3 regions of the Bacillus sp. JJ722 genome follow, and region 2 is predicted to be linked to each of the others. Evidence: predicted binding sites of a transcription regulator. Region 2 holds the regulator's gene; each other region holds the start of a gene.
The links. Region 2 encodes NrdR, which represses ribonucleotide reductase genes. Its sites were predicted from a motif close to AACACNATATATNGTGTT; they were not measured.
Positions count from the first base shown of each region.

Region 1: a site for NrdR is predicted at 1,786-1,803, ahead of V7014_RS01665 (anaerobic ribonucleoside triphosphate reductase). Genes of this name have one in related genera too.
Region 3: a site for NrdR is predicted at 1,325-1,342, ahead of V7014_RS00675 (vitamin B12-dependent ribonucleotide reductase). Genes of this name have one in related genera too.

Region 1 is NZ_JBALMO010000009.1:7,672-10,966, forward strand. Features, by position in the region: gene V7014_RS01660 (PTS fructose transporter subunit IIABC) at 1-1,410, shown strand, start outside; gene V7014_RS01665 (anaerobic ribonucleoside triphosphate reductase) at 1,848-3,295, shown strand, end outside.
Region 2 is NZ_JBALMO010000078.1:36,776-40,070, reverse strand. Features, by position in the region: gene dnaI (primosomal protein DnaI) at 1-266, opposite strand, end outside; gene V7014_RS11210 (replication initiation and membrane attachment family protein) at 272-1,678, opposite strand; gene nrdR (transcriptional regulator NrdR) at 1,753-2,211, opposite strand; gene V7014_RS11200 (hypothetical protein) at 2,347-2,739, opposite strand; gene speD (adenosylmethionine decarboxylase) at 3,014-3,295, opposite strand, start outside.
Region 3 is NZ_JBALMO010000005.1:48,353-51,647, reverse strand. Features, by position in the region: gene V7014_RS00680 (lipoate--protein ligase family protein) at 237-1,073, shown strand; gene V7014_RS00675 (vitamin B12-dependent ribonucleotide reductase) at 1,435-3,295, shown strand, end outside.

The sequences.
Region 1 (3,295 bases), on a different contig from region 2:
GAAGCAGACGGTGCAGAAGAAACTGTTGTTGAAACGAAAGAAGATGAAAAGCTAATTCTTGCCGCTACAGCATGCCCAACGGGAATTGCTCATACGTATATGGCAGCAGATGCTTTAAAAGCTAAGGCGAAAGAAATGGGCGTCCCTTTTAAAGTAGAAACTAATGGATCAACAGGCGTTAAGAATAAGCTTACTGATGAAGAAATTGCGAAAGCAACAACAATCATCGTCGCAGCAGATAAAAAAGTGGAAATGGATCGTTTTGATGGTAAGCATGTGATTGAAGTTCCTGTAGCTGCTGGAATTCGTAAAACAGAAGAGCTATTGAATAGAGCGGTCAATCAAGATGCGCCAATTTATAAAGCAAGTGGCCAATCTAGTTCGAAAGATGAATCATCTAAAGGTGGAAATTCATATTTCTACAAACCATTAATGAATGGTGTATCGAATATGTTACCATTCGTTGTTGGTGGTGGTTTATTAATTGCTTTATCATTCTTAATTGGTGGATTTAAAGCAGAAGGTACGATTGCAGAAGCATTAAGTACAATTGGTGGCGGTAATGCCTTCGCATTATTAGTACCTGTTCTAGCCGGTTTTATTGCTATGGGTATAGCGGATCGTCCAGGTTTTGCTCCTGGTATGGTTGGTGGTATGTTAGCAGCTTCAGGTGGAGCTGGTTTCCTTGGTGGCTTGATCGCTGGTTTCTTAGCAGGTTATATCGTTATTGGATTGAAGAAGATATTCGCTGGTTTACCACAATCTTTAGAAGGTCTTAAACCAGTATTAATATATCCATTCTTAGGTATTCTTATTACTGGTCTTATTATGATGTTTGTAGTTAATCCACCTGTGAAGTTAATAATGGATGGATTAACAGAATGGTTGAACGGTTTATCAGGAACTAACATTGTATTTCTGGGTATAATCTTAGGCGGTATGATGGCGGTTGATATGGGTGGTCCAATTAATAAAGCAGCCTTCACATTCGGTATTGCGATGATTGATGCAGGTAACTTTGCACCGCAGGCAGCAGTTATGATTGGCGGTATGGTTCCACCACTTGGTTTAGCTTTAGCGACAACTTTCTTTAAGAATAAATTTACAAAAGCTGAAAAAGAAGCTGGTAAAACAAACTATATTATGGGTATATCTTTCATCACTGAAGGCGCAATTCCATTCGCAGCGGCAGATCCAGTTCGTGTAATTGTAAGTTCTGTTATTGGTTCCGCTGTAGCAGGGGGACTTGCATTATTCTTCGGATGTACATTACAAGCTCCTCATGGAGGAATCTTTGTAATCTGGGCAGTAGAAAACCCATTTATGTACTTTGTATCATTAATAATCGGTTCAGTTGTTACAGCACTACTTGTTGGTTTCTGGAAGAAACCAGTACAGGAAAACATGTAAGGAAAAAAGGTATCCTCAGATTGTTTATCAATTTGAGGATACCTTTTTTTATTTATGCGAAAACCGACATTATCAAAACATTTGAATGGTATGTTTTGTCTTTCTTTCATGCTCTATTGATCTTTAGATCGCGTTAAGCTTGCAGGATTTTTAGAAAGCTATGAAAAATTGAGTAACTGATATTTCACGAATACTCATTTAACTAAATGAAAAGTTATGAGTAAATGGATAAAAAGTGAACTTTTTAATAAGATTATTTTACAATACTAGTATTTATTTTAACTGACATTGACGATAAATTTGTATTTTGATAGATTTAAATTAATAGACGGATGTGCCCTTTAACTTAAGTTAGAGGGGATTTTTTTTGATATTTAAACTATATATTGTGCTATGTTTATTTCTGTAATCAATATATAGCTTGATGGGGGATTGTAATGATTGATCAAGTGTGTAAGAGAGACGGTAGAATAAGACCATTTAATAAAGAAAAAATCACGAATGCTATTTATTTAGCTGCAGAGCAAGTAGCTACTAGAGAGGGAAAACAAGCGAATCACCAGACTTCAATGAAGTTAGCAGATGAAGTTATTACAATTTTGGATGAACGATTTGTAGGTAGTATTCCTAGTGTTGAGGATATACAAGATGTAGTAGTAAGAACTTTAATTAAGAGCGGTCATGTGAAATCGAGTGAGCAATATATTTTATATCGTGGTGAACGTAGTAGAATCCGTGATTCGAAGAGTAGATTAATGAAATCAATTAAAGAAATTACATTTTTAGATGCCGATGCGGCTGATATAAAACGTGAGAATGCTAATATTGACGGAAATACTGCGATGGGCACGATGCTTCAATATGGGAGTACGGTTTCAAAAGAATTTTGTAAGGCGAATATATTAAAGCCTGAGTATGCATATGCGCATGATTGTGGTGAAATTCACATACATGATATGGATTTTCTAAATATGGGTACATTAACTTGCTGTCAAATCGATGTGAAAAAACTTTTTAAAGGTGGATTCTCAACGGGCCATGGGTTCTTGCGTGAGCCTAACGACATTACTAGTTATGCGGCATTAGCTGCTATTGCCATTCAAAGCAATCAGAATGATCAACATGGTGGTCAAAGTATTCCTTTCTTTGATTATGGTCTAGCAGATGGTGTAAAGAAAACATTTAAGAAGTCGTATGTAAATCACTTACGGAAGGCAATACAGTTTTTGGATAATCCAGAGGAGGTAGAAGGGTTAAAAGAATTAGTACGGGAAGCTGAGGATTTAAGTGGTACTCAGCTGCAATTATCTTTAACGGATGCATATAAGAGTATAGAGAAAAAGCTATTCATGAATCAATTTCATATAGATGAACAGCTCGTTGAAAAAATTCAAAACTTCTCATATAAAGAAGCACAACTAGAAACAGATCAAAAAACGTATCAAGCGATGGAAGCTTTTATTCATAACTTAAATACAATGCATTCACGTGCGGGAGCTCAAGTCCCTTTTTCAAGTGTGAACTTTGGAACAGACACGTCAGCTGAAGGAAGGATGATTTCAAAGAATTTATTACTTTCATTAGAAAGCGGACTGGGCAATGGTGAGACACCGATTTTTCCTATTTTAATTTTCAAGGTAAAAGAAGGGATTAGCTTAAATCCAGAGGATCCGAACTATGATTTATTCCAGTTAGCTTGTCGAGTATCTGCTAAACGTCTTTTCCCTAACTTTAGTTTTTTGGATGCACCATTTAATGCAGCGTATTATGTTGAAGGAAAGCCGGAAACAGAAGCCACTTATATGGGCTGTCGTACGCGTGTCTTAGGTAATACCTGTGGCTCAGAGATTGTAAGTGGGCGAGGGAATCTTTCGTTTACAACAAT
Region 2 (3,295 bases):
ATCTTCATATGCGCAGTATAACCTTTTACTGTATTTTTACATTCCTCTAAAGAAGGGCAATGTGAACAGTCTTTCTGTTGCGTAGTATAGTCATAAAATTTCATTAAGCTCTTTTCTATTATTTCTTCATCGATCAATGAACTATTGCGGTTTAAGAACTCTTGAATGTCAGGATGAGACAATGTTTCTTTCCTAATCGCTTCATACCTTTTTGAAAAATCATTCGTACGGGTGAGACCTGACAAAGCTTGGTTAATTTTTCTCATTATGATCACCCTTTTCTTTTATATTTTTCTTTTAGCTTCGCTTGCAATTGAGCCTTTTTCGATTCGAAATCGGCATCTTCTTCCGATTTCACTTCCGCCGTTTCATTGGCTTCACTATTCTTTAACCACTCTGGCACAATTTCAGTCCGAACAGGATTTTGAGCCTTTTTAGAATAGGAAGGCTTACCTTTCGCGTTTCTATTTTGCGCTTGTTTATATTCATTTTTAGCTAATTCCATCGCTTCTTTAACGGTCTTCACATTTTTTCTAGACCAATGGCTTGCAATCTTCTCTACATATGCTTTAGAAAGCTTCATATCTGTCATAATCATGACGTACTCCAAGAGGACATTCATTACTCCAGGTGACAGTTTCTGCTTCATCATGACTTCTTCAACAATTTGCAAGTCTGCCTTAGATGGCTCGCCTCCACCACCATGTTGAATTAATAACTCTCGTGGTGATATTCTCTCCAAAAGTTGAATTCTTTCTTCTTCTTTTGATTGAGGCTTTCGTACATCGCTTTTATACTTAGCAGGCTGCACTTGTTCCGCTAAAGAAGGATACTCTTGATTATATTCAATTTGATACCAATCTCGCGCAGCTTTACGGAGTTCCTCCACATCTATTTCATTATCAACATTAACAGCCCGCAATACGATGGATTGCATAACAATTGGATTAATTCCATAAATAAAAGCTAATTTTGCAATCGCAGTTTGGATTTCCGTTGTAAAAGCCCTCTCTGAAATAAGAGACGACTTCATTCCTGCAAAGAACAATCCAAAATCAAAGCGATCACCAAATCCTTCAAGATCTTGTACTTCGTTTTCACTAACAAAAGTACTTCCTTGTTCAACCTCTAATTCATACCCATCATCAGAAGGCACATAAAGCGAATCTAATTGAGAAGAAAATACTTCCGTAAAAGATTTTGTTGTATCTTTATATTCTGCCTCATTCCAAGTGTCATCAGAAAAGAAACGTTTCAGTTTCGTGAATTGTCCCTTTCCTACTTTTTTATACAAATAAATATTTAACATACCATCTGTAAAAAACTGCTCTGGATTTAAAGGAGCCATAAGTTCATATAAAAATGTTGTTTCTTCCTGTTGATCATGCTTCTTATACACTTTAAGTAATCCAATACCTTCCAACTTGCTTCGTGCATTATATATTTCCTTTAAAGGAAGGCACATTGTGTTCATTAAACAATAGTGATTACTTTCCTCTCCCCAAAGTCTATTTGCTTCTAATTCACTCCATAGCGTGAAATACAAACTCATACTTAACGGACCGATAAGAGGTTGATAAAGCATCGCAATGATTTTCCGGTCATAATCTCGAAGTATACCTTTTGTCGTTACACGGTATTGATCAACTGGAAGAAGCTGTTGCCAATGATTCATCATTGTAAGTTCCAACCTTTCACTCGATAATACAAGTTATCATTCATAGAAAAAAGAGAGCCTCAAAAAACCAGCCCTCAACGCTCTTTATTAATCAAATCTTTCAATTCATCAATAAACACATTAATATCTTTAAATTGACGGTAAACCGATGCAAAGCGAACGTATGAGACTTCGTCAAGCTTCGCTAAACGATTCATGACCATATCTCCTATTATCTCACTTTTCACTTCGGAGTAGCCACTACTTCTTAATTCATTCTCTACATCTAATGTTAAATCTTCTAGTTCTTTTAACGAAACCGGTCGTTTTTCACACGACTTTATTAAACCGCGTAGGATTTTATCACCTGAAAATTCTTCACGTGTTCCTTCTTTTTTCACTACGATTAATGGGCTCACTTCTACTTTCTCAAACGTTGTAAAACGAAAGCCACATTTCTCACATTCTCTTCTTCTTCTTGTCGCTCTCCCCTCATCAATAGGGCGAGAATCTAAAACCCGCGTTCCGTTGTGTTGACAACTAGGGCATTTCATAGTATCAACTCCATATTTTTCAACAACGACAATAGTCTGCTTACATTGTCAGAAGTTGTATTGTATCCTTATATTATATAAAACAGCGTGCTTGTACAATAGAAAAAGTGAAGATTACCTCTAAACGTATAGCATTTACACAGCTTGTTTAGCTAAATTCATTTGTTGATTAAATAGCTTATATAATTCCATAGCCATTTCCTTAAGAATTGGATTAGATCCTGTTAAACGCTTTTGGTCTGTTGAAACAGTCAAGTCTACTGCAACTTCTAAAGGGGTAACCGGAATAATACTAACTACAATAAAACCTTTAATGGACGTCTGAAAAGATGCACATAGTTCTCCATGTTCTTCTGAAATAGAAACAATAGTTAGATTATTGTTCTGTTGAATAATTTGTTGCACATGGGATATAGCCTGTTGCTTTGAACTCTTATAATAATGTGTTCTTAAATGTTTATCATGATGACTATCACTTGTTTCACAATATAAAGTGTAACGCTCTCGCAATGAACTTACAAAACTCATCTCATATCAACCTCGTTTGCTATTCTAATGTTGTTATTATTATTTTACACAAAACAAAAGGCGTCTGTAAAATTACTATACATAAAGTGAAACTTTAATCGGATTCTTACTGGTGCTTCATCTTCCACTTAAACGTATTCGCTTTTACTTTCTGTTTTGAAGTGGGATTCTTAGCGCCAGTTTGAACGGGATAAATAAAACAACGCTCTTCTTTCTATTGGAAAAGACCATTAGAAAAAGAGGTGTGTAAACACACCTCCTGGAGATTTAGTCATTATAAAGCATTTACTTCATCGACTTTGATTGGACCCATCCCACGAGGTAATTCCATATTCTCTCGTGTTTTTGCGCCTAGAGCATCAGCAATATAATTAGCTGCCACATTTGGATCTAACTCGCCACACGTATACACATCAATACTCGCATATCCATGTTCTGGAAAGCTGTGTATCGTTAAATGGGATTCCGAAATAATGACTACACCACTAACTCCTTGCGGTGCAAATTTGTGAAAAGCAACTTCACGAACCTCCGCACCTGATTTCAATGCCGCTTC
Region 3 (3,295 bases), on a different contig from region 2:
AAACTAAAAAACAATCCAATCTTTAATTATTATAATATCCATATACCATAATATCAAAGGAATTTAACATAATCATGTAGGAAAAGCATTGTTTTTTAGTTGAAATGTTCAATTGTTTAATTTAGTATGTATATTGTTTGAAAAGATATTTGAAAGTTTGTTTGGTTGGTGGCAAATCCCGATACTAAACAATGTTAGGAATAAAATAAATTTATATAGAAGGTAGGCTTCACGATATGAACAAAGAAACGTGGGCATTTATTGATTCGGGCAATTGTTCGCCTAGCTATAATATGGCTATGGATGAAATGCTATTGAAATGGCATAGTGAAGGGGAAATACCACCAGTGATTCGCTTTTACGGTTGGAATCCAGCAACGCTTTCTATAGGCTACTTTCAAAAAGCTGAGAAAGAAATTGATTTACATAAGGTGAAAGAAGCGGGACTTGGTTTTGTGCGAAGGGCAACAGGTGGTCGTGCTGTGTTACATGAGCATGAGCTTACATACAGTGTAATTGTAAGCGAAGAGCATGAGCAAATGCCAAAAAATGTTACAGAAGCGTATCGAGTAATATCCGAAGGTATTTTAAAAGGGTTTTTAAATCTTGGTTTTGATGCATATTTTGCTGTTCCTAAAACGGAAGAAGATCGACAAAAATTAAAAGACCCTCGTTCAGCAATTTGCTTTGATGCTCCAAGCTGGTATGAACTAGTTGTTGAGGGGCGTAAGGTTGCAGGAAGTGCACAAACACGTCAAAAAGGTGTTATTTTACAACACGGCTCTATTTTGCTTGATTTAGATAGTGATAAATTGTTTGATTTATTTATTTTCCGAAACGAACGCTTGAAGGAAAGAATGTTCAAGAGCTTTCGAGATAAAGCGGTGGCTATCAACGAATTATCTGATCGAACAATTGGCATAGACGAAGCAAAAGTAGCCTTTAAAGAAGGTTTTGCGGAAGGACTTGAAGTTAATCTACAAGAATACCAATTATCTGAAGCTCAGCAAGAAGAAATTACAAAATTAGCTCAAGAAAAATATGAAAGTGATGCTTGGAATTTTTTGCGATAAACGGGTTCCGTTCATCGCTTTTTTATGTGTGATAATATTATTTTTCAATAGGAATGAACAGAAGATCTTGTATTTTTAAGGCTTCTTTTATTCGTGAAAAATGCAACTTCTGAAAAGGTGGGAAAAAAGATGAAAAATCGTATAAAATTCGTTTATTCTTCTTTTTTCTCTTTTATTTGAGCTTTTCTTAGTTTGACAAATTTATTATTTTGTTTTCTTGGACACAATATATAGATAGGTTGTGAAATTAAAACACAATATATTGAATAATATCTCTACATATGGTAAGTTAATGTTACTTTATAAAATCAACCTAACTAGGAAAAATATAAATGTAGTACGAATAAAGGAGAGATTGCTTATGTCTGTTGCGATTAAGCAAAGTAGCAAGAAAAGTATTGAAAGTCTAAACCAGGACATTAAATTGTTCCCGCAAGTTCATCCAATTACACCGGACATGAAAATCACGCATAAAGGCGTTTCACGTTTAGTTATGATTGATCGATATTCTTTTAAAGACACCGAGAAAATCACCTTATCAAATGGTGATTTTGTTGTGTTAACGATAAAAGAAGATCCTAAGTTTCCAGCTCGTGGCTTAGGACATATCGTAAGCATTGACTGGGAGAAGAAAAAAGCACAAGTATTGGTCGAAGATGAATTTCGTGGCTCTTTAGACAAACCAGAAGAAATTGAAACAGGCATTATTAATCGTTCTCTAGATATTATTGAGAAGCCCCTTGAAATTTTTTATGAACAAATTGCGAAAAGAAATGCGACAGGATTAGCTTCTGTTGAAACAACTGAAGAAAAGAAACAAGAATGGTTCGAGAAGTTCTATCAAGAGCTAGCTAACATGCACTTTGTACCAGCAGGAAGGGTATTATATGGTGCAGGATCACAAACAGATGTTACATATTTTAACTGTTATGTGATGCCATTCGTACCTGACTCTCGCGAAGGAATTTCAGATCACCGTAAGCAAGTAATGGAGATTATGAGTCGTGGTGGTGGTGTTGGAACGAACGGTTCAACATTACGCCCTCGCAACACACTTGCAAAAGGTGTAAATGGTAAATCTTCAGGTTCCGTTTCGTGGTTGGATGATATTGCAAAGCTTACACATCTTGTTGAGCAAGGTGGATCAAGACGTGGAGCACAAATGATCATGTTAGCGGATTGGCATCCTGACATTATTGAATTCATCATTTCTAAAATGCAAAACCCTCGTATTTTGCGTTTCTTGATGGAAAATACTAAAGACGAAAATATTAAAAAATATGCGAATGAGAAGCTTAAATTCGTTCCTTTAACTGAGTATGAAAGAGATATGTATCAAGGTATTCTTAATTATAAACAAATTCCTGGTCAAGGTGGTTTTACGGATCAAGTGATCAGTGAAGCGGAAGAAAAGCTTCAAACTGGTGGTCACTATAGCGTGCATAATCCAGAATTCCTTACAGGTGCTAATATCTCTGTCTGCTTGACGAAAGAATTTATGGAAGCTGTTGATCAAAATAAAGAGTATGAACTGCGCTTCCCACATGTTGAAAGTTATGATGAAGCTGAAATGAAAGAATATAATGAGGAATGGCATGAAGTAGGGGATGTCCGAGAGTGGGAAAAACGCGGACATAAAGTGCGAGTTTATCGTACAATCAAAGCGCAAGAGCTTTGGAACTTAATCAATATTTGTGCTACGTATTCGGCTGAGCCTGGTATTTTCTTTATAGATAATGCTAACGATATGACAAATGCAAAAGCATATGGTCAACAGGTGGTAGCTACGAATCCGTGTGGAGAACAACCACTTGCACCTTACTCTGTTTGTAACTTAGCAGCTATTAACTTAGCTCAAATGGCGGACAAAGAAAATAAAACAGTTAACTTTGAAAAGCTGAAACACACGGTTGAAGTAGGGATTCGTATGCAAGATAACGTAATCGATGCAACACCTTACTTCCTTGAAGAGAACAAGAAGCAAGCGCTTGGAGAACGTCGAGTTGGATTAGGCGTTATGGGACTACATGATTTACTTATTTATTGTGAATCTGAATATGGAACAGAAGAATCAAATAAACTTGTTGAACAAGTATTTGAAACGATTGCAACGACAGCTTATAAAGCATCTGTTGAATTAAGTAAAGAGAAAGGCAGCTTCCCGTTCTTACAAGGGAAAACAGAAGCTGAAACAAAACAACTTCGTTCGAATTTTGTACAAA